DNA from 3 places in the Mesorhizobium sp. M8A.F.Ca.ET.057.01.1.1 genome. Region 1 is predicted to be linked to each of the others. Evidence: riboswitches for the same ligand, from Rfam matches in the RefSeq annotation. Region 1 holds a riboswitch; each other region holds the start of a gene.
What was found. A riboswitch is a leader RNA that binds a small molecule or an ion and turns the genes downstream of it on or off. The one in region 1 is predicted to bind cobalamin.
Positions count from the first base shown of each region.

Region 2: another riboswitch for cobalamin. It lies ahead of EJ077_RS28175 (aromatic ring-hydroxylating oxygenase subunit alpha); the one in region 1 lies ahead of EJ077_RS12130 (CbtB domain-containing protein).
Region 3: another riboswitch for cobalamin. It lies ahead of bluB (5,6-dimethylbenzimidazole synthase); the one in region 1 lies ahead of EJ077_RS12130 (CbtB domain-containing protein).

Region 1 is NZ_CP034454.1:2,611,156-2,617,993, reverse strand. Features, by position in the region: gene cobO (cob(I)yrinic acid a,c-diamide adenosyltransferase) at 243-851, opposite strand; gene cobU (bifunctional adenosylcobinamide kinase/adenosylcobinamide-phosphate guanylyltransferase) at 853-1,368, opposite strand; gene EJ077_RS12135 (CbtA family protein) at 1,361-2,164, opposite strand; gene EJ077_RS12130 (CbtB domain-containing protein) at 2,180-2,359, opposite strand; cobalamin riboswitch at 2,395-2,593, opposite strand; gene EJ077_RS12125 (aromatic ring-hydroxylating oxygenase subunit alpha) at 2,737-3,909, shown strand; gene EJ077_RS12120 (MFS transporter) at 3,906-5,105, opposite strand; partial or broken gene EJ077_RS12115 (heparan-alpha-glucosaminide N-acetyltransferase) at 5,341-6,338, shown strand; gene EJ077_RS12110 (methyltransferase family protein) at 6,335-6,823, shown strand; gene EJ077_RS12105 (MerR family transcriptional regulator) at 6,830-6,838, opposite strand, start outside.
Region 2 is NZ_CP034454.1:5,942,364-5,949,201, forward strand. Features, by position in the region: gene EJ077_RS28155 (ABC transporter ATP-binding protein) at 1-70, shown strand, start outside; gene EJ077_RS28160 (DUF680 domain-containing protein) at 151-399, opposite strand; gene EJ077_RS28165 (DUF680 domain-containing protein) at 465-671, opposite strand; gene EJ077_RS28170 (DUF680 domain-containing protein) at 744-944, opposite strand; cobalamin riboswitch at 1,438-1,640, shown strand; gene EJ077_RS28175 (aromatic ring-hydroxylating oxygenase subunit alpha) at 1,755-3,002, shown strand; gene EJ077_RS28180 (hybrid-cluster NAD(P)-dependent oxidoreductase) at 3,080-4,177, shown strand; gene EJ077_RS28185 (PqqD family protein) at 4,318-4,749, shown strand; gene EJ077_RS28190 (serine kinase) at 4,783-5,814, shown strand; gene EJ077_RS28195 (glycosyltransferase family 2 protein) at 5,828-6,580, shown strand; gene EJ077_RS28200 (glycosyltransferase family 2 protein) at 6,636-6,838, shown strand, end outside.
Region 3 is NZ_CP034454.1:4,684,909-4,691,746, reverse strand. Features, by position in the region: gene ribB (3,4-dihydroxy-2-butanone-4-phosphate synthase) at 1-483, shown strand, start outside; gene EJ077_RS22405 (MFS transporter) at 503-1,723, opposite strand; gene EJ077_RS22400 (TetR/AcrR family transcriptional regulator) at 1,843-2,451, shown strand; gene EJ077_RS22395 (hypothetical protein) at 2,541-3,524, shown strand; partial or broken gene bluB (5,6-dimethylbenzimidazole synthase) at 3,692-4,198, opposite strand; cobalamin riboswitch at 4,370-4,552, opposite strand; gene EJ077_RS22385 (histone deacetylase family protein) at 4,731-5,657, shown strand; gene EJ077_RS22380 (exodeoxyribonuclease VII small subunit) at 5,661-5,912, shown strand; gene EJ077_RS22375 (DUF2277 domain-containing protein) at 6,005-6,271, shown strand; gene EJ077_RS22370 (pirin family protein) at 6,312-6,838, shown strand, end outside.

The sequences.
Region 1 (6,838 bases):
GTCGATCGGGGGAGAGGTGGCTCGGCGAAGCCGAGACGGAGTGGGGGTCGACCTGCTCGGCAGTCGCGTTTTCGCACCCGCCGGATCGCGCTTGCCAGTCTGCGGCCGGCATTAACCGCCTTCCCCAATCCGTCGCTGCTTCGCAGCGCCACCTTTCCCCCTCCGGAGGGAAAGGAAGGGAGCCCCGCTGGGAGCATTGTCGACTAGACTGAATGCTTACCCTCAAAAGGGGACAACAGATCTCAGAACTCGATGCCCTGCTGCGCTTTTACGCCGGCGGAAAAATGGTGCTTCGTCAGCCCCATCTCGGTGACCAGATCCGCCGCCTCGACCAGCGCCGGCTTCGCGTTGCGACCGGTGACGACAACGTGCAGGCCCTCGCGGCGAGCCTTGAGCGCGGCAACCACCTTGTCGAGATCGAGATAATCGTAGCGCAGCGCGATGTTGAGTTCATCGAGCACGACAAGGCTGATCGAGGGGTCGCCAATCAATTCCAGCGCCTTGGCCCAGGCGGCTTCGGCGGCCGCGATGTCGCGCTTCAGATCCTGCGTTTCCCAGGTGAACCCCTCGCCCATCGCGTGCCAGACGACCCGGTCGCCAAAGGCGGCGAAAGCGTCCTTCTCGCCGGTGTGCCATTTGCCCTTGATGAACTGGACGACGCCGACGCGCTTGCCGTAGCCGAGCATGCGCAGCGCGAGACCGAAGGCAGCCGTGGTCTTGCCCTTGCCGGGGCCGGTGTTGACGATCAGCAGTCCCTTCTCGATCGTCTTGCCCGCGACCTCGGCGTCTTGCACCGCCTTGCGCTTGGCCATCTTGGCGCGATGGCGTTCTTCGTCCTTGTCTTCGGTCATCTCACTTCACCTTGAGCGGTAGCCCCGCCACCATAAGGAGCACCGTATCGGCCGCCGCGGCTACCCGCTGGTTGAGGCGGCCGGCGTCGTCGCGAAAACGCCGCGCCAGCGCATTGTCGGGCACGATGCCTTGCCCGACCTCGTTCGACACCACGAACCAAGGCCCGCGCGGCCGCGACAGCACGTCCGCCAGCCGTCGGCACGCCGCCTCGACGTCGTGTTCCGCCAGCATGTGATTGGTCAGCCACAGCGTCAGGCAGTCGACAAGCACCGGCTGATCATCCGGCAAGGCCTCCAGCGCTTCGGCAAGGTCGAGCGGCGCGTCGATGGTCGACCAGCCCTCGCCGCGCCGCGAGCGGTGCAGCGCGATGCGCTCGTGCATCTCGTCGTCATAGGCTTGCGCCGTGGCGATATAGGCCCATGGCGGGGGCAATGCCGTCACCAGGGTTTCGGCGTGCGCGCTCTTGCCGGAGCGCGCACCACCGATGATGAAGGTCAGCTTGCCCAGATCAGGCAAAGCTGTCGCGAAGGCTGGTCGCCGTGCCGGTGAAGCGCCCGCGCACCACGCCGACGACCGCGCCGAGCACCAGCCAGAACACCAGATTTGTCACCGTCACCGCCACCACGAACTGATGGTGCAGGCCTTCCGGGATTGGCGTCTCGAAGCTGTTGGGCTGCGGCGCGCCGATGACATGCGGCGCGACGATCAACAAGACCGCGAGGATGGTCAACGGCAGCGATCTGCGAAACACGATCAGGCCAAGGCCGATAGCGGTTGCCGCCACCGTTGCCGACCACCAGATCTGGCGCGGCAGAAGGTCGGCCGCCGGCATTGCAGGCAGCTCCGGCTGCAGGCCGAGGCCAGGCGCCAGTGTGAACACGGCAAAGCCGGCCAGACCCCAGAAAATGCCCTGGCGCCAGTTGCCGACGCCGCCCGCGAATTCCGAAACCGCGACCAAGACCAATGCGAAGCCGATGCCGGTGACGATATTGGCAAGCACGCTGAAGGCGAAACGCTCGAAGCCGTCGGCCGGCGCCCAGCCTTCATCCTCCGCCGCCGGAGCGGCTGCGTCCGCTGCCGGCGCGGCGGAACTCATGGCATTGCCTGCCGGAACGGCCGTGCTCACGGCGCCGGTATCGGTTGCGGCGGGCGCCGCGCCATGGTCGTGGTGATGGCCGCCCCCGGCCTTTTCGTAGACTTCCGCCTTGAGGATCAGCGGCACGGTAGCATAGGCCTGCATGCAGGCGAGAACGACACCGGCCACGAGCCCCGCGATCGCCGCGATGAACACGACGTTGCGAAACAGATTCATGATGTCATATCCGCGTTAGTGGCAGGGAAACGCCATCGAGTGGCGATAGTCGTGGGCGGCATTGTGGACCGCATCGATGTGCGAGAAGCCGACAAAACCGACGACGAAGATGCCGAGCAGCGCCGCGAGCGCGAGCTGCATGAAGCGCGACTGCGAGGAGACGGAGGCGCCGAGGGAGACGGTAGCGGTAGTCATGTCTTGTCCTTTCACCCTCCACCCGAGGGCATCGAAGTCAGTTTCCTGTCGCCGGCAGGTCTCCTGGCTCGCGGATAAGCGCCCTTCCCCACCTTCCCGAAGGAAAACCTTCAGTGGCATATGGAGAGGACTACCGCACACAGTTGCGGGGGCAGCCACGGCATTGGGCGAAACCCCGCCCGCACCGCATTCCCTCTTGGCTCCCAAAAAGGAACCGACGACGTTGGTGACTATAGGGAAATTCGCCGCGCGCGGCAAACCAAATTCCGACAGCCGCCAGCGCAGGAGCGTCGTATCGGCAAAGCCGCTCTCATCCCGTCCTGATTGACAAACTTCATGGCCGGGTGTCGGCTGGCAAGCCTCACAGGAAGCCCGCCATGCAGCCCAATGCCAGCGAACGCGATCCCTATAACGGGCTGACCCGTGCCGAGCCGACGCTGCCCTCATCGGCATATTGGGGCCAGGAGAGCTATAAGCGTGATCTCGACGCCATCTGGTACAGAGACTGGCTGCTCGTCTGCCGCGAGGCCGATCTGGCGCAGCCGCTAACCTTCCGCCGATTCCGCATCGGCACGCAGGACATTCTCGTGCTGCGCGACGACACAGGTGAGCTGCGCGCCTTCCACAACACCTGCCGCCATCGGGGCTCGCAGCTTTGCCAGGAGAGCGAGGGCCGCCTGAAAGCGCGGCTGATAACCTGCCCGTATCACGCCTGGTCCTACTCGCTGCGCGGCGACCTGGTGCGCGTGCCGTCGAAATCGCTGCCTGACGGCTTCGAAAAGGCCGATCACCCGCTTTATCGCGTCGCGCTCTCGGTGTGGCGGGGTTTCGTCTTCGTCAATCTTGCTGAAGATGCCGCCGGCTCGGCGCTATCCTCTTTCGATCCCGCTTCCGGCAACCTCGGCAACTGGCCGCTCGAATCGCTGGTCTCAGGCCATGTGCTGCGCAAGGTCATGAACTGCAACTGGAAGATCTTTTGGGAAAACTTCAACGAGTGCCTGCACTGTCCGGGCGTCCACAAGGACCTGTCGCGGCTGGTGCCGATCTATGGCCGCGGCCTGATGAGCCGGCAGGACGATCCCGAATGGGTTCGCCACGCCGACAATGACGCGCCGGAGTTTTCCGGCGGCCTGCGCGCAGGCGCCCAGACCTGGTCGCGTGACGGCCAGGCGCATGGGCCGGTCTTCTCGGGGCTGACGCCAGCCGAACGCGCCGTCGGTCAGACCTATGCCACCAGCCTGCCCTCGATGTTCATCGTCGGCCATGTCGACTATGTCAGGACCGTGCGGCTGGTGCCGCTCGGTCCCGAACAGACGGAGCTTGTCGCGGAGTGGCTGTTCGCGCCCGAGGCGCTCGCCGAGACCGATATCGACAACATCATCACCTTTGGCACACAGGTGCTGGAGGAGGACGCCGCGATCTGCGAGGTCAACCAGAAGGGCCTGCGCTCGATGCGCCATACATCCGGCGTGCTGATGCCCGAGGAATATGATTTGCACCGCTTCCACAATTGGGTGCGCGAGCGCCATGCGGCGCTTTGCCCTGATTAGAGGGATTTCGGCAGATAGCGCCAGGTCATGAAGCCGCAAAACGCTGCCAGCAGGCTGAGCGTGACGAACACCGATCCCAGCCCGAAGAAAGCCAGCACCACCGAATAGACCAGCGGCGGCGTGAGTTCTGAAAAGTCGAGATAGGTGCGGTAGACCGCCGCCATCTGCGCCCGCTCATAGGAACGTACAGAGCGCATGAAGGCGGTCGAACCCAGCGCGTCGAGCGCGATGGTGAAGAAGGCGCCGCACAACAGGAAGGCGCCGGTCAGCAACGGTGCCGTCGCTCCGATCGTGCCGGCGGCCAGCAGCGATGCCGACATGGCGAAATAGGCAAACGTCATCGTCCGCCGGCCGCCAAAGCGTTTTCCCGCCTTGCCCCAGAAGATGGCCATGAACAATAGCGCATTGCCGGCCGAGACCAGCAGGCCGCCAGCGATATCGCCCTGCCCGGTGATGACCATGAACAGCGGCCCATAGACGAAGAATGTCGTCCAGAAGCAGGAGCGGCCGAAGGCGATCAGCCAGGCGAGCCTGAGCCTTGGCTGCGCCACGAAGCGGCCGATATTGGCGAGCGGATTGGCCGGCCGCGTCTTGCCCGGGCGGATCGACGGGTTGTCACCCAGCCGGTAGGTCCAGAACAGCGCCAGCAAGGCCATGGCAAACACCGCCACCGCGCCATGCGCGGCATAGATGCCGAAATGCGCATAGAGGAAGATGCCCAGCGTCGGCCCGCAGGTCCAGGCAACCATCGACCACGCCATGCGCAGCGATTCGGCCTGCATGAAATCGGTCTTGCGGATGTGGTCCATGATGTAGAGGTTGAGTGTGATCGACAGCGCGCTGGCGCCCATGACACGGCACAGCATGCCGGCCAGTTGCCCGGCGAGCGTATGGGTAACGAAGAACAGCGAGCCGATGGCGAGCAGGCAGGCGCCAGCGGTGTACACCCAGCGCCGCGCGAAGCGGCGGATCAGCATCGGCATGAACAGGGTCACCGACAGGCCGAGCAGCGACACGACGGTGTAGAGGATCGAGACGATCTGCTCATTGTGCAGGATTTCGTAGGCCTGGATCGGGATGACGCTCGACACCATGGCGCGGGCGAAGGATTCGACTGCGTAGAGCGAGGCGAAGGTGCGCGCATCCGCGGCCTTGAGGGCCGGAAGCCAGATCGGATGGCGGACATGGGTGGACATTGCTTCCCCAAACAGAATCGCGGCGCCAAATCTGGCGTGGACATTTCAGGCCCATTAAGAGGAAACCGACGCACACCCGGCAAAAAGCGAAGCCGGTCAAAGGCTTTCCCGCGCTGGCCCAACCCGGCGGCTGGCGCGGGCTCCGCCGCGCGGTCCGGGCCAGGGCGACCGGTCTTCTTCTATCCGGTGCAACCGTGATAGTCGTCTTGGAGGGGCTGAATCAGATCGCGAGACCATGAGCATCCACACGCCGACCGCACCCGTTCCGGAGCCATCGAAGCGCATCGTCGCCATCGACATCGTGCGCGGCATCGCGTTGATCGCGATGGCGAGTTACCACTTCACCTGGGACCTGGAATTCTTCGGTTACACCGACCCTGGTCTCACCGCCTTCGGCTGGTGGAGGATCTACGCCCGCTGCATCGCCTCGACCTTCCTGTTCCTGGTCGGCGTCAGCCTCTATCTCGCCCATGGCCGACAAATCCGCTGGAACGGTTTCTGGAAGCGGTTCGCCATGGTTGCAGGCGCGGCGGTCGCCATCTCGGTCGTTACCCGCATCGCCACGCCCGACGGATTCATCTTCTTCGGCATCCTACACGAGATCGCGCTGGCGAGCCTGCTTGGCCTCGCCTTCCTGCGCCTGCCGGCGCTGCTGACGCTTGTTGCGGCTGCGCTGGTCATCGCCGCGCCCATCTACCTGCGCTTCGAGGCCCTCGATCATCCCTGGCTGTGGTGGATCGGCCTGTCCGCGATCAATCCGCGCTCCAACGACTATGTGCCGCTGTTTCCATGGTTCGGCGCCGTGCTTCTCGGCCTCGGGGCGGCGAAACTCGCGTCCGCTTCCGGAATACGGGCACGTCTGGCGAGCCTCGTGCCAGGCCGCTGGGCCAATCCTCTGGTCTTCATCGGCCGCCACAGCCTGGCCTTTTACCTGATCCATCAGCCGCTGCTGATCGGTTGCGTCTGGCTGTTCTCGCAAGTGATGCCCGCGCAGGTCGACCCCCGCGGGTCAATTTCCTGAAAACCTGCCAGCGCTCGTGCGAGCAGATGCGAAACGCAACCTTCTGTTCGAGCTATTGCGGCTGTATGCTCGAGACTCTCGAAGGTGAAGGCTCTCTTGATCGGCTCTACAACAACGACCAGACTGCGGACTTCAGGGCGCATCTGTCCGATCTTGCCGCAACGTGTACCGCCAAGACCGAGGACAAGATGACGGAGGGAGGGACGCAATGATCGAGCCGAAGCCTGGGACCGAGCCGAAGCCTGGGCTGATACCGTGGCCGCCGGTGATCTACGTCGCCGCCATCCTCATCAGTGTCGTGCTCGGCCTTTACGTCCCCCTGCCCTGGATCGGCGACCTGTTGGGCGACATCCTGTTTGCCGCCGGTTGGGTTGCGTTGTTCGCTGTCGCCGTCCTCTGGTTCACCGCGATCCGCACCATGATACGGGCCAGGACAACGCTCAATCCCAACGCCGTGCCCGACCATCTCGTCACGACCGGCCCCTTCGGCGTCACCCGCAACCCGATGTACCTAGCCAACACGCTGATGCTGATCGGCGTTGCCTTCGTCTCCGGCATCGCCTGGTTCTTCCTGCTTGCCTTCGTCGCCGCCTTCGTCACCCAGAAGGTCGCGATCGAGCGCGAGGAAAAGATATTGGCGGCGAAATTCGGCAAGAAATACCGCGACTATGCAAAAAGAGTGCGGCGCTGGATTTGAGTGGCGCTAGGTATT
Region 2 (6,838 bases), 3.3 Mb from region 1:
CGACCTTCACATCTTTGATGCGGATGGACGGTCGTTCGCGTTGCACGAAGCGGAAGCAAAAGCCGCCTGAGACCAACCGTGTCTGGACAACGCAAAAAGAGAGCGGCGGGCTGGCCCGCCGCTCTCTTTTTTATACGTCACCACGGCTGGTTAGTTGTTGCCGAAGAGATTGCGGTCTGCGCCCTGAGGTGCGGACTTCTGCACGTCGCCCGACGAATTGAGCAGCTTGTAGACAGGCGAGTCGCTGTTGCGGATCGAACCCGTATGCGACGTATCGACATTGACGGTCGACGAGGCAGTGGGCTGATTGGCGCTGTTAGAGCCATAGTTCTCACTGCCGGCGAAAGCGCTGCCGGAGAGGGCCAGAACGGCGGCGGCAGCAATAAGGATCTTGTTCATTTCAAATACTCCTGATGTCTTGAATTCCACGAGCGGCGGGCAAGCCGCCACTCTCGGACGGGCCGTTACCGGCCGAAGAGGTTGCGATCGCTGCCTTGCTGGGCAGGCGCCTGGGTGGCCGGAGCCGACTTGCCGATCGACGCGGTGTTCGCGTTGTCGGTCGACGTGACCGCCGCCTGGTTGGCGTTGTTCGAACCATAATTCTCGCTGCCAGCAAAGGCGCTGCCGGAGAGGGCCAGGACGGCGGCGGCAGCAATGAGGATCTTGTTCATTTTAGGTACTCCTGAATTTGTGGCATCCACCGGCGCGGCAAGGTCGCCCCGCCGCGAGCCGGGGATCGGCCGTTAGTTGTTGCCGAAGAGGTTGCGGTCGGCGCCCTGGGCAGGTGTCTGGGCAGCCGGCTCCGACTTGCCGGTCGAAGCGGTGTACGAGCTGTCGGTAGTGGCCGCGGGAGTGGCGACGTGCGAACCGTATTGGTCGCTACCAGCGAAGGCGCTGCCGGAAATGGCCAGAACGGCGGCGGCAGTGAGAACAATCTTTTTCATTTTGGGTACTCCAGTATTTTTCCGTCCGTCTAGCGGCGTGTCTTGGGATTAAAATCGCGTCGTTCGGACAGCCCCGATGTGGGAGAGCACCCTTGCCGTTTCCAATCACGAAGTTGTTCAGCGTGGACCATGACTCCACTACTTGAAATTGTACCAGCGCTTTCCACATCTCTTATTTTCTATCGTAATATCAATTGGTTAACTGAAGACGATACCTCGATCACCAACTGTATCGAAGGTTCGGCGTTCACACCGTCCTGCACGCACCGTCAACAGAAACGAACCGTTCGGTTCGATTTTAGAATCTGCTAATAGTCACCTTTTGAAACTGTTAACCCTTTTGCCCCCGGCAAAGGGGGCGAAAACGGCGCCTGCGCGCCAGGCGACAGAATGCGATTCCAACGCCTACGAACCTGTCATGACGATCCAGCATGCGTGTCGCGCCGCATGGATGCGATGTCGCTTTCGTGCCGATGTCGCAAAGCCTGTCGTGATTAGATCAGGCATCTCAGGTGCCGCTGCGTGACGACGGAGCGGAGAATTGGGAAGCCGGTCAGATTCCGGCGCTGCCCCCGCAACGGTGGTGGAGTTCAAGTCGCAACGGGAGACCACTGGGCGAAAGCCTGGGAAGGTGTCGCGATGGTCCGCAAGGACGACTCCAGAGCCCGGAAACCAGCCCGAGATCGCTAGAACTCGACTGATCGCGGTGGGCGGTCAAGAGGCGGATGGTGTTTGTCCGGCTTTGCGCCGATCTGCGTCCAGTCCTTCCTCAATCACCACCAGTTCAGTCCTTGAAAATGGGGACAGGACATGGAAGCGCGCAACGACATGCTGGGGCTCTTGAACAGCCGCAGACAAGGCTTTTCGCTGGAACAGCCCTTTTACACGGACCCGGACTTCTTCAAGCTCGACATGGAGCTGATCTGGTATCGCGACTGGCTGTTCATCGGCCATGATTGCGAATTGCCCAAGCCGGGCAGCTTCATCACCGTGCAGATCGGCGACTATCCGGTCGTGCTGGTGCGCGATCAGCAGGGCAAGATCAACGCCTTCCACAATTCCTGCCGCCATCGCGGCAGCCGCGTCTGCAACACCGACAAGGGCATGGCCGCCAAACTGGTCTGCCCCTATCACCAGTGGACCTACGAGCTGGACGGACGCCTGCTGTTCGCCCGCCAGATGGCCGAGGGGTTCGACAAGAGCCAGTTCGGGCTGAAGCCGATCGCCTGCGAAAGCGTCGCTGGCTATGTTTTCATCTGCCTGGCCAAGGAGCCCGCCGACTTCGCGCCGATGCGGGCGATGATCGAGCCCTATCTCAAGCCGCACCGGCTGAGCGAGGCCAAGATCGCCTTCGAGAGCACGATCATCGAGAAGGGCAACTGGAAGCTGGTCTGGGAAAACAACCGCGAATGCTATCATTGCGCGGGCAATCATCCCGAGCTGTGCAAGACCTTCCCGGAAGCACCGACCGTGACCGGCGTGCAAGGCGCCGACAGCGATCCGGAGATGCTGGCGCACTGGGCGAAGTGCGAAGCTATTGGCCTGCCCAGCAAATTCCGCATCGACCCGGCCGGGCAATATCGCGCCACCCGCGCGCCGCTGCTGCGCGATGCCCAGAGCTACACGATGACCGGCAAGCGGGCGGTGAGGAAGGACCTGTCCGACAGCGTCTCGGCCGACCGCATCGGCACGCTGATGCACTATCACTATCCGACGACCTGGAACCACATCCTCATCGATCACGCGGTCACCTTCCGCGTGCTGCCGGTCAGCGCCACCGAAACGGCGGTGACGACGAAATGGCTGGTGCACAAGGACGCGGTCGAGGGTGTCGACTACGATCTCGCCGAACTCACCCATGTCTGGACCGAGACCAACGACCAGGATCGCCGCATCGTCGAGGAGAACGCCTTCGGTATCCTGTCGCCCGCTTACGAGCCCGGCCCGTATTCGGAGCTGCATGAAGGCGGCGTCATCCAGTTCGTCGACTGGTATGCCCGCTTCATCGGCCCGCGCCTTGCCGAAGGCGGGCGGCCGGCGCTGCGCAGCGTCGCCTAGCGCATGTCGCCCAAAAGTGTGCAGCGGTTTTGGGATCACGACATGCGCAAAATGAAAGGTATGCAGGGATGAATGCCATGACCGACCTTGGCCTCTATCGCCATCTCGACCAGATGGCGCCGTGGAACGACAGGCTGCAGGTGCTGGAAGTGATCGGTGTCAGCGACGAGGCGCCGGACGTCAAGACCTTCACCTTCCGGTCCGACAACCAGACCTGGTTCCGCTACAAGCCGGGCCAGTTCGTGACGCTGGAACTGCCGACGCCGGATGGGCCGCTGATGCGAACCTACACTCTGTCGTCGTCGCCGTCGCGGCCGTTCTCGATCGCGGTGACGGTGAAGGCGCAGGCGGGCAGCATCGGCACACGCTGGATGTTCGATCACCTGACGCCCGGCTCGCACGTCAAGGCCTATGGACCGGGCGGCGACTTTTCACTGCACAGCCATCCGGCGGCGAAATATCTGTTCATCTCGGCCGGCTCCGGCGTGACGCCGATGATGTCGATGCTGCGCTGGCTGAACGACTGTGCACCATGGACCGATGTCGGCTTCGTCAACTGCGCGCGGCGTCCGGAAGAGATCATCTTCCGCAAGGAGCTCGAACTGCTCGGTGGCCACATGCCTGGCCTGTCGCTCGGCTTTATGATCGAGGAGCGGTCGAGCCGCGAGGGCTGGTACGGCCATATGGGCCGCATCGACGCCATCCGACTGCCGCTCCTGGCACCGGATTTCCGCGAACGCGAAATCTTCTGCTGTGGCCCCGATCCCTTCATGCGCGCGGTGCGCGGCATGCTCGAAGCCGCCGGCTTCGACATGGCAAAGTACCATCAGGAAAGCTTTGCCGCGCCGACCGTGGACGAAGTCCCGGCACCCTTTGCCTCTCCGGCCGAAGAAGGCGTCACTGTCCCCGAAGCCACGACGCCGATCCGATTCTCGCTTTCGGATGTCGACGCCGACTGCGTCGCCGGCCAGACCGTTCTGCAGACGGCGCGTGCCTCCGGTGTGCGGATACCGGCGGCCTGCGAATTCGGCCTGTGCGGAACCTGCAAGGTGAAGAAAGTCTCCGGCAGCGTCGAGATGAGCCACAATGGCGGCATCCTCGATCATGAGATCGATGACGGCTTCATCCTGGCCTGTTGTTCCAAGCCATTATCGGCGCTGGAAATCGAGGCTTGATCCAGCCGTCCTTCGACTGATCCCGGAAATGTCGGCGCCTTGCCGGCAAAGGTTACCTTGCCAAGGAACGACCGAAAGTCTACAGGCGTTGTCGGTGCAGGCGCTCCTGCTGGCGGGCAGGGATGTAAAGCGGGGCAACAATGAAGCATGAACCCCATACCTATGCGGTTGCGAGCCGGGATATCGTTTTCGAATCCTTCGATGGCGAAGCCGTGGTGCTCAACCTTGCCAATGGCAAATATTTCGGCTTCTCCGATTCCGGCAGCAAGGTGTGGCTGGTGCTTTCGTCCGGAGTGGACGCCCAGGCTCTGATCGGGCTGGCCGCGGGCGGCTCGACAATAAGCCAGGCCGAACTCGAACACTTCATATCGCAACTGCTCGAACTGGGTTTGCTGGTGCGTTCAGAAGCGGCGGCGCAGCCGCTGCCAGGCGAATTGCAAGCCGAGCTTGCCGCCACCAACGAGCCGCTCAATGTCAGCATCCACGACGACCTCGCGGACCTGATCGTCGTTGATCCCATCCATGAGGTCGAGGAACCCCTTGGCTGGCCGGCGGTCAAGCAGGCTTCCTGACCGGCCGGCCGCAGCCGCGATGGAAGGCGCTTGATGCCGCGCGTCACGCTCGAGACCCTGCCAGACTACGCCCGGTATCTCATCGCCGCCGCTGAAGGCGCGGCCCCGCGCTATCCGACCATCCGGAAGGTTCGCCTGCCCGGGCTCGAACTGACCGTGCATCTGGGTCACGGTGTGCTTGCCGATGCACTGAGCCATGCATTTGTCGAGGCCGGTCACGATCAGCCGGAACCGTCCAAGTGCCGCATCTTCATCGCTCATCCCGGCATCGACGGCATCCCGGAGCCGGCGCGATGGGGCGACGCGCATTTCACCGAGCACGGCTTTGCCAAACGGCTCGCCGAGGCCGGGTTGCGCGGGCACTATTTCCACGACCTGGATTTCTGGCAGATCTACGATCCGCAACGTTGCGTTGGCGTACAGCTGATGGCCACGGCCGATGCCTTTCCGCCCTGGGAGCCGGGGGCACCGCTGCGCGCCTTCCTGCATTGGGAATACGCCTCGCGCGGCATGCGGCTGACCCATGCCGGCACGCTCGGCATCAATGGCAAGGGTATCCTCCTTGCCGGCTCGGGCGGAGCCGGGAAATCCGGCACCGTCGCCGCTGGCCTGATCAACGGACTCGACAGTGTCGGGGACGACTATGTGCTGATCGATCTCGCCGGAGGCGTGACCGCGCGACCCCTTTTCTCGACGCTGAAGCAGGACGCGCAAGGTTTCACGCGGCTGGGCCTGCAAAAGCGGCTAACGGCGCAAGGCCCGCTGAACTGGCAGGGCAAGCACATGTTTCACGTCGATGAGATCGCGCCCAGGCCGGTGCCCGCGATGCTGGACATCGTCGCGCTGATGGTGCCACATATCAGCGGTGGCGGAGCAAGTTCGATCATGCCGGTGTCGCGCAGGGATGCCATGATTGCCTTGGCGCCGTCCGGCATCGCACAATGCCGGGCGAACGCGAAAGCGGCTTTCGCTTCTTCAGCGAATTGGCTCGCCATCTGCCGTGCTTTCGTTTGTCCCTCGGCACCGACCCGGCAGAGATCGCCGGCACGATCGAGGACTTCCTGACACGAGGCGCCCGGTGAAGCTCAGCGTGATCATGCCTGTGTACAATCGCGAGCGCTACGTCGTCCCGGCGCTGCGCTCGTTGATCAGGCAGCGCGCTGACGCCGACTTCGACATCATCGTCATCGACGACGGCTCCACGGACGCCTCGGTGGAGGCCGTACGGTCGACGATGCGCGAGGCGCCCTGCATCCGCCTGTTCCTGCAACCCAATATGGGCGTCGCGAGGGCGCGTAATGCCGGGCTGAGACGGCTGCCGCCGGATGCCGGATTTGTGTCGTTCCTCGATTCCGACGACATCTCGCTTGCCGGGCGCTTCAAGGCGGATCTGGCTTGCTTCGAGGCCGACCCGGGCCTTGACCTGACCTACTCCCTGATGACCCTGGCAGAGCAGATAGACGATGACACGATGGAGCCGGTAGCGGGCAGCCGCACCGTAACGCTGCGCGGAATTTCAATGAGCACCGGCCTGTTCAGGCGGGCGCTTATCGATCGCATAGGCTGTTTCGACGAGGAATTCGATCAGTGCGAGGACACTGACTATCTGCTGCGCATCTTCGAAACGGGTCCGAATTACCGTCTTCTGGAGACCGTCGCGATCTACTACAGGCGCCATGCCGGCAATATCACCAGGAAGCGCGAGGGCCGGCTTCGCGACCACATGCGGGCGATCCACAAATCGATCCGGCGACGCCGGGCGAACCCGTCCCTGCGTGAGATTCCCGGTATTTTCGAGCTCAGGAGCTCGCCCGACTGGCGGGTGTTTTGATGCGGGATATCTCGCGATCAAAACGGGTGGTGCAGCAGCGGCCGCGAGGTCGCGGATGAGGCTGAGCGTGATCATGCCGGTCTACAATCGCGAGGCCTATGTCGGCGCCGCGCTGCGCTCGCTGCTCAGGCAAGGCGACGCCGCCGATCTCGACATCATCGTCATCGACGACGGTTCGACCGATGGCTCGGTCGAGGCCGTGCGCGCGATGATGGATGATCATTCCTGCATCCGGCTGTTCCAGCAAGAGAACATGGG
Region 3 (6,838 bases), 2.1 Mb from region 1:
CTGGTCGAGCGCGTCGCCTGCTCCGACATCGAGACGCTGGGTGGCAAGGCGCAGGTCTTCACCTACACGCTGCCCTGGGACACGATGCATCACGTCGCCATCGTCTTCGGCGACATTCGCGACGGCGAGGACGTACCGGTGCGGCTGCATTCGGAGGATGTGGTGACCGATGTGTTCGGCACCAGCCACCGGCTCGACGGCATCATGAAGACGATGGGCGAGCGCAAGCGCGGCGTCATCGTCTATCTCAGAGAGGGCTCGGTCGGCGTCGCCCACCAGGAGCGCAATCGGCCGGTGTCGGGTGACCGCGAGGACCATGAAGAGGCGCGCCGACGTGAGAGCGAATGGCGCGAGATTGGGCTCGGCGCCCAGATTCTCAAGGATCTCGGCATTTCCTCGATCAACCTGATCGCTTCGCGCGAGCGCCACTATGTCGGTCTGGAAGGCTTTGGCATCCACATCGCCAAGACCGAGATTATCTGAGCTCAACAAACCCTGGCGGTCATTCGGCAGGGATTGCCGCCTCGCATCCTTCCAGCTCGCATTCGTGGGTGGCGAGGCTGCGCTGGCCGAGCAGCACCGTGACCAGTGCGATAACGCCTGATGCAACCGAAACCCAGAACCCGTTCTGGGCGCCGAACGCATCCACCACCGCGCCGGCGGCGAAGGAACCGAGCGCCATGCCGATGCCGATGCCGGTCATCACCCAGGTGATGCCTTCGGTCAGCATCGCTTCCGGCACGTGCCGTTCGATCAGGCCGAAGGCGGTGATGAAGGTCGGCGAGATCGCCACGCCGCTGATGAACACGGTCAGCGCCAGCAGCGGCACCGAACCGGCGGTGAGCGGCAAAAGCGTGCCAAGCGCGACCAGGGCGACGGCGATTGCCAATTGGCGTTGCAGCGGTGCTTGCAGGTTGAGGGCGCCGACGATGATGCCGAGCACGAACGATCCTAGCGCATAGACGCCGATGACAAGGCTGGCGGCGCCCGGCTGGCCGAATTCCCCAGTGATGGCCACGGTGCTCACCTCCGTCGTCGCGAAGGTCGCGCCGATGAAAATCAGGGCAAGGGTGATGATCTGCACCGGCCGCAGCCTTATTGCCGAGCCGCTCGTGGCACGGTCCACCGGCCGCACCTGCGGTTCGGTCGAGCGCTGCAGGATGAAGGCCGTCGAACCGATGGCGAGGAGCACGGTGCTGACCAGCACGCCGGCTTCGGGAAAGAGACCCGCACTGAGCCCCACCGACAGCGACGCGCCGGCGATATAGACCAGCTCGTCCGCAGCCGATTCGAAGGCGAAAGCGGTGTTCATCTGCGGCCGTCCTCGGAAAATCTCGGTCCAGCGGGCGCGCACCATTGCCGGCATGCTGGGCATGGCTGCGGCCGCCAGTGCCGAGACGAACAGCGTCCAGACCGGCCAATCCTGATTGGCTGCCGCGATGAGAACCGCGAAGGCAATCACGGTGATGATGGTGGTGGGGACCACGATGCGTGTCTGGCCCAGACGGTCCACCAGCCTTGATATTTGCGGCGCCACGAAAGCGTTGCCCAGCGCGAAAGTCGCCGAGACCGCGCCGGCCAGCCAGTATTCGCCACGCGTCTGAGACAGCATCGCGACGATGCCGATCGGTGCCATGGCGATCGGCAGGCGCGCCAGGAAGCCGGCGGCCGCAAAGCCTTTGGTTCCGGGGGCTCGAAAGATTTCCGAATAGGGATTTTGCATGGCTGGTTCCTCGACAAAGGATGATGCGACAATTACATACGATGCGTATGAATGTCAGATAGTTCATACGTTGCGTATGTCATTTGGCATACGAGACGTATGTAGATAGGTCCAGAACCATGCACAGACCCCGCAAGGAGATGATTGCCGAGACGCGAGCCAAGCTGATCGCGGCGGCCCGCCAGGCTTTCGGCACCATTGGCTACGCCGAAGCGTCGATGGACGATTTCACCGCATCGGCCGGGCTGACGCGGGGCGCCCTCTATCATCATTTCGGCGACAAGAAGGGACTGCTGCAGGCGGTTATCGCCGAAATCGACGCGGAAATGGCCGCCCGGGTGAATGAGGTCGCGTCGAGGGCGCCGACCCGCTGGCAGCATTTCGTCGACGAATGCACGACCTACATCGAAATGGCGCTGGAGCCGGAAATCCAGCGCATCATGTTCCGGGACGGTCCGGCCGTGCTGGGAGACCCGGCGCAATGGTCGAATGCCAATGCTTGCGTCGGTTCAATGACCGATCATCTGACCGCGCTGCAGCAGGAGGGGGTGGTGGTGCCGGGCGTCGATCCCGAAACGGCGGCGCGATTGATCAACGGTGCGAGCAGTCAGGCCGCACAGCGGATCGCCAACTCGAACGATCCCGAAGCGACGTCGAGGAAGGTGGTGGCCGCATTCAAGCAACTGCTCGAAGGCCTGCTCGAGAAACCGGAAGCGCGGCCAAACTGAGCCGCCGTGGCGCTTCCGCCACCGCCTGCAATTGACAATAGCCGGTTTGGGCGCATCCTCCCCAGCCATCTCTGAGGGGAGAATCGGGCATGTGGGATTTCGATATCGGCAGGTCGGTGTCCATCATGATGCGGACCTGGCCTTTCATTGTCTTTCGCATGATCGTCTATTTCGGCATCACGCTGGCCTACATCATGGCCACCGGCACCGGTGCCTCGGTCGGCTACGGCGTCGGCCATATCTCCACCGATCCCGACGGACCGTTGTCCTTTGCCCTTTGGGGCGGCGTGGTCGGTTTCGGCGTCGTCTCGATCGCTGTCTACTGGCTGCGCGAATACATCCTCTACGTCGTCAAGGCCGGCCATATCGCCGTCATGGTGCATCTGATCGACGGACATGACGTTCCCGACGGCCAGAACCAGATCGCCTACGCGAAAGAGGTTGTGACCGAGCGCTTTGCCGAGGCGAACATCCTTTTCGTCGTCGACCAGCTGGTCAAGGGCGCCATCCGCGCCATCACCGGCCTGCTGGGTGGCATCGCGGCCTTCCTGCCCATCCCAGGCCTGAGCGGCCTGGTCTCGTTCCTCAACACGGTGATCCGGCTATCGCTGACCTATGTCGACGAGATCATTCTCGGCTACAACATCCGCATCAATTCGTCCTCGCCGTTCGAGACGGCGCGCCAAGGCGTGGTGCTCTACGCCCAGAACGGCAAGACCATGGTCAAGAACGCCGTCTGGCTGGCGGTCATCATGTGGGGCGTGTCTTTCGTGATTTTCCTGCTGATGCTGGCTCCGGCAGCCGCCATTCTTTACGTCATGCCCGGGCAACTCGCCGGCTGGGCTTTCGTGCTCGCCATCGTCTTTGCCTGGGCTTTCAAGGCAGCCTTCATCGAGCCATTCGCCATTGCCTGCCTGATGCAGGTCTATTTCAGGACCATCGAGGGCCAGGTGCCTGATCCGGCCTGGGACACCCGGCTGGCCGAAGCCTCATCGAAGTTCCGGGAACTCAAGGACAAGGCGCTGTCCACCTTCGGCGGCTCGCGCTGGGGCACGGCCGGCGCGACGCTCTGATCGGCGGGGCTGGCGGGCGCACCTGCGACGGTGTCGAGGCGCGCCACCGCCGATTTGAGCGGTGCCTCACCCTGGCCGCAAAACGTCTCGCTCATGATCAGGTCGGGCAGCGGCAGGCGTCGGCCCCAGCCATGTGTTTCGAGGTCGGGTTTCGGCGCGAACTCCGAGACACGGCCGACGCAGAGATAGGCGACCGGCGTCACGTGGTCGGGGACAGACAGCAGGCTTTTCAGCGCTTGCGCCTCGATGATGCTGACCCAGCCGACGCCAACACCCTCGATGCGCGCGGCCAGCCAGAAATTCTGCACCGCGCAGACCGTGCTGTAGAGATCCATTTCCGGGTTGTGCCAGCGTCCCAGTGGCGAGCCTTTCGAGCGCTCGCGGTCGCAGGTGATGCAGATGTTGAGCGCGCTTTCACAGATGCCTTCAAGCTTGAGCTTGCGGTAGAGCGCCTGCCGGTCTGCCTCGATTGTCGGCAGTTCCTGCTCACGCGCGGCAAGGAACAGGTCGCGCACCTCCGTCCGTCGCTTGGCATCGCGGATGACGATGAAGTTCCAGGGTTGCATGAAGCCGACCGATGGCGCGTGGTGGGCGGCAAGCAGCAGCCGCGCCAGCACTGCATCGTCGATCGCCTCCGATGTAAAATGGCTGCGGACGTCGCGCCGCGTGAACATGGCGCGATAAACCGCGTCACGCGCTATCTGATCAAATCCATCGCCCATTGGAGCGGTCGTGGCTTCCGGCATCGCTTGTCCCCTTGCGATTGCAGCAGTTCAAATTCTCAGAGCGTACTTTGTGCGTCCAAGAGGACGCACGTCGCTCTGATGTCATCCGCCTGACCATGCGGATGACGATGCCTGCCAGGCCGGTCTTCTGGCTCGGGATCAACCCGCGTCCGGTGCCTTCCCGTCATCGACAGTGGCATTTACCGGCGCGGTCCCCCTTACAGCGTTGGGCACGCCACGGAATTTAACCGTGTTCCCGATTCTCCCGCCGGAGCATTTGCTGCCAAGTGAAATCACTTGGCGTCGCAGAATGCCGCTAAAACAAACAGACCGGCAGGCACCAGGCAGTGGCTCCAACCTTACGCCGAAGCCCCGGCGCCGCCAATCCCCGCAGCGACGCCAATGGACGCAGGCGTGATTTTCCCCAGCGATCAAGCCGCAACGCATGGCCATTACGGCGCCGGGGCACTAGATAGGGGAGATGGCTACCCGTCTCTACACGCACCCCATCTTTCTCGAACACATCACCCCGCCGGGTCACCCCGAGCGGCCCGACCGCCTGCGCGCCATCGAGCGCGTGCTCGACGACGAAGCTTTTGCCGCGCTCGACCGCGTCGAGGCATCGCAAGGCGACGAGGCGACGATCCTCTACGCGCATCCCGCCGATTTCGTCGCGCGTGTCCGCGCCGCCATCCCCGACGAAGGCATTGCCCACATCGACGCCGACACCACCGCCAGCCCGAAGAGCTGGCAGGCCGCGATCACGGCGATCGGCGCCGCCAATGCCGCCGTCGACGACGTCTTTGCAGGCCGCGCCGACAATGTCTTCGTCGCCGCCCGTCCGCCTGGCCACCACGCAGAAAAGACCACCGCCATGGGCTTCTGCTTCTTCAACACGGCGGCGATCGCTGCCCGCTATGCGCAGAAGAGGCACGGCGCCGAGCGTGTCGCCGTCGTCGACTGGGACGTGCATCACGGCAACGGCACGCAGGATATTTTCTGGGATGATCCGTCGGTGCTCTATTGCTCGACGCACCAGATGCCGCTGTATCCAGGCACGGGCGCGAAGAACGAGACCGGTGCCGGCAACATCGTCAACGCGCCGCTGGCGCCACGGACCGGCAGCGAGGTGTTTCGCGATGCGTTCCTGTCGCGCGTGCTGCCATCGCTCGACAATTTCGCCCCCGACCTGATCATCATTTCGGCCGGCTTCGACGCGCACCACCGCGACCCGCTGGCGGAAATCAATCTGACCGAGGACGATTTCGACTGGGCGACCGGCCAACTGATGCAGCGCGCCACACGCCACAGCGGCAACCGGCTCGTCAGCCTGCTCGAGGGTGGCTACGATCTGCAGGGATTGGCATTTTCGGTCGCCGCCCATGTAGGGCGACTGATGAAAGGATGAATGATGAGCGGTGAGATCAACGAAGACGTCAAGGCGATGAGCTTCGAACAGGCACTCGACGCGTTGGAGAAGATCGTCGATGATCTGGAGCGTGGCGACGTGCCTCTCGACCAGTCGATCCGGATCTACGAGCGTGGCGAGGCGCTGAAGGCGCATTGCGACCGCTTGCTGAAGGCAGCCGAGGACAAGGTCGAGAAGATCAGGCTGTCGCGCGATGGCAAGCCGGTTGGAACCGAGCCGCTCGACGCGGACTAAGGCCCCTCGCAGTCTTACCGATTTTTGGACACGATCATGATTGAGGATACAGTTCGTCCCGATTGAAACGGACAAGAGGAGGTTTGGAAACGATGTGCAGAAACATCAAGACCCTGTTCAATTTTGATCCGCCGGCAACCAACGACGAAGTCCGCGACGCGGCACTCCAGTTTGTCCGCAAGCTGAGTGGAACGACGCGACCGTCGAAACAGAACCAGCATGCGTTCGATCATGCGGTCGAAGCCATTGCGGCATCCGCCCGCGAATTGCTTGATTCCCTCGAGACCCACCAACATCCGCGCAATCGCCAAGAGGTGGCGGCCAAACTAAGAGGAAAGGCCGCGATCCGCTTTGCCTGATGCGGCTGAGGCAGCCACCGAGCGCTGACCAGGAGAGTTCATGAGCTTCTTCCCGGGGAAAGACCCTGAGGCCGGCGATGCCTTCGCCAGCGACCAGATCGAACTGATGGTCATCCCCAACGCCAAGGATATTGGCGGCTTCGAGGTGCGCCGCGCCTTGCCGACCGCCAAGAGAAGGCTGGTCGGGCCGTTCATCTTTTTCGACCGCATGGGTCCGGCGATCCTGCGCGCCGGCGAGGCGCTCGATGTCCGTCCGCATCCGCATATCGGCCTGTCGACCGTGACCTATCTGTTCGACGGCAAGATCAGGCACCGCGATTCGCTCGGCACCGAAATGGTCATCGAGCCCGGCGACGTGAACCTGATGACCGCAGGCCGCGGCATCGTCCACTCCGAGCGCACGCCGCAGGAATTGCGCGGCGCGCCGATGTCCATCTCCGGCCTGCAGACTTGGCTGGCATTGCCCGACGGCAAGGAAGAGGTTGCGCCCGTCTTTGAGAACACAGCGGCGCTTCGGCTTCCGGAAATCGATGCCGAAGGCGTCAGCGGGCGCGTCGTCATCGGTGA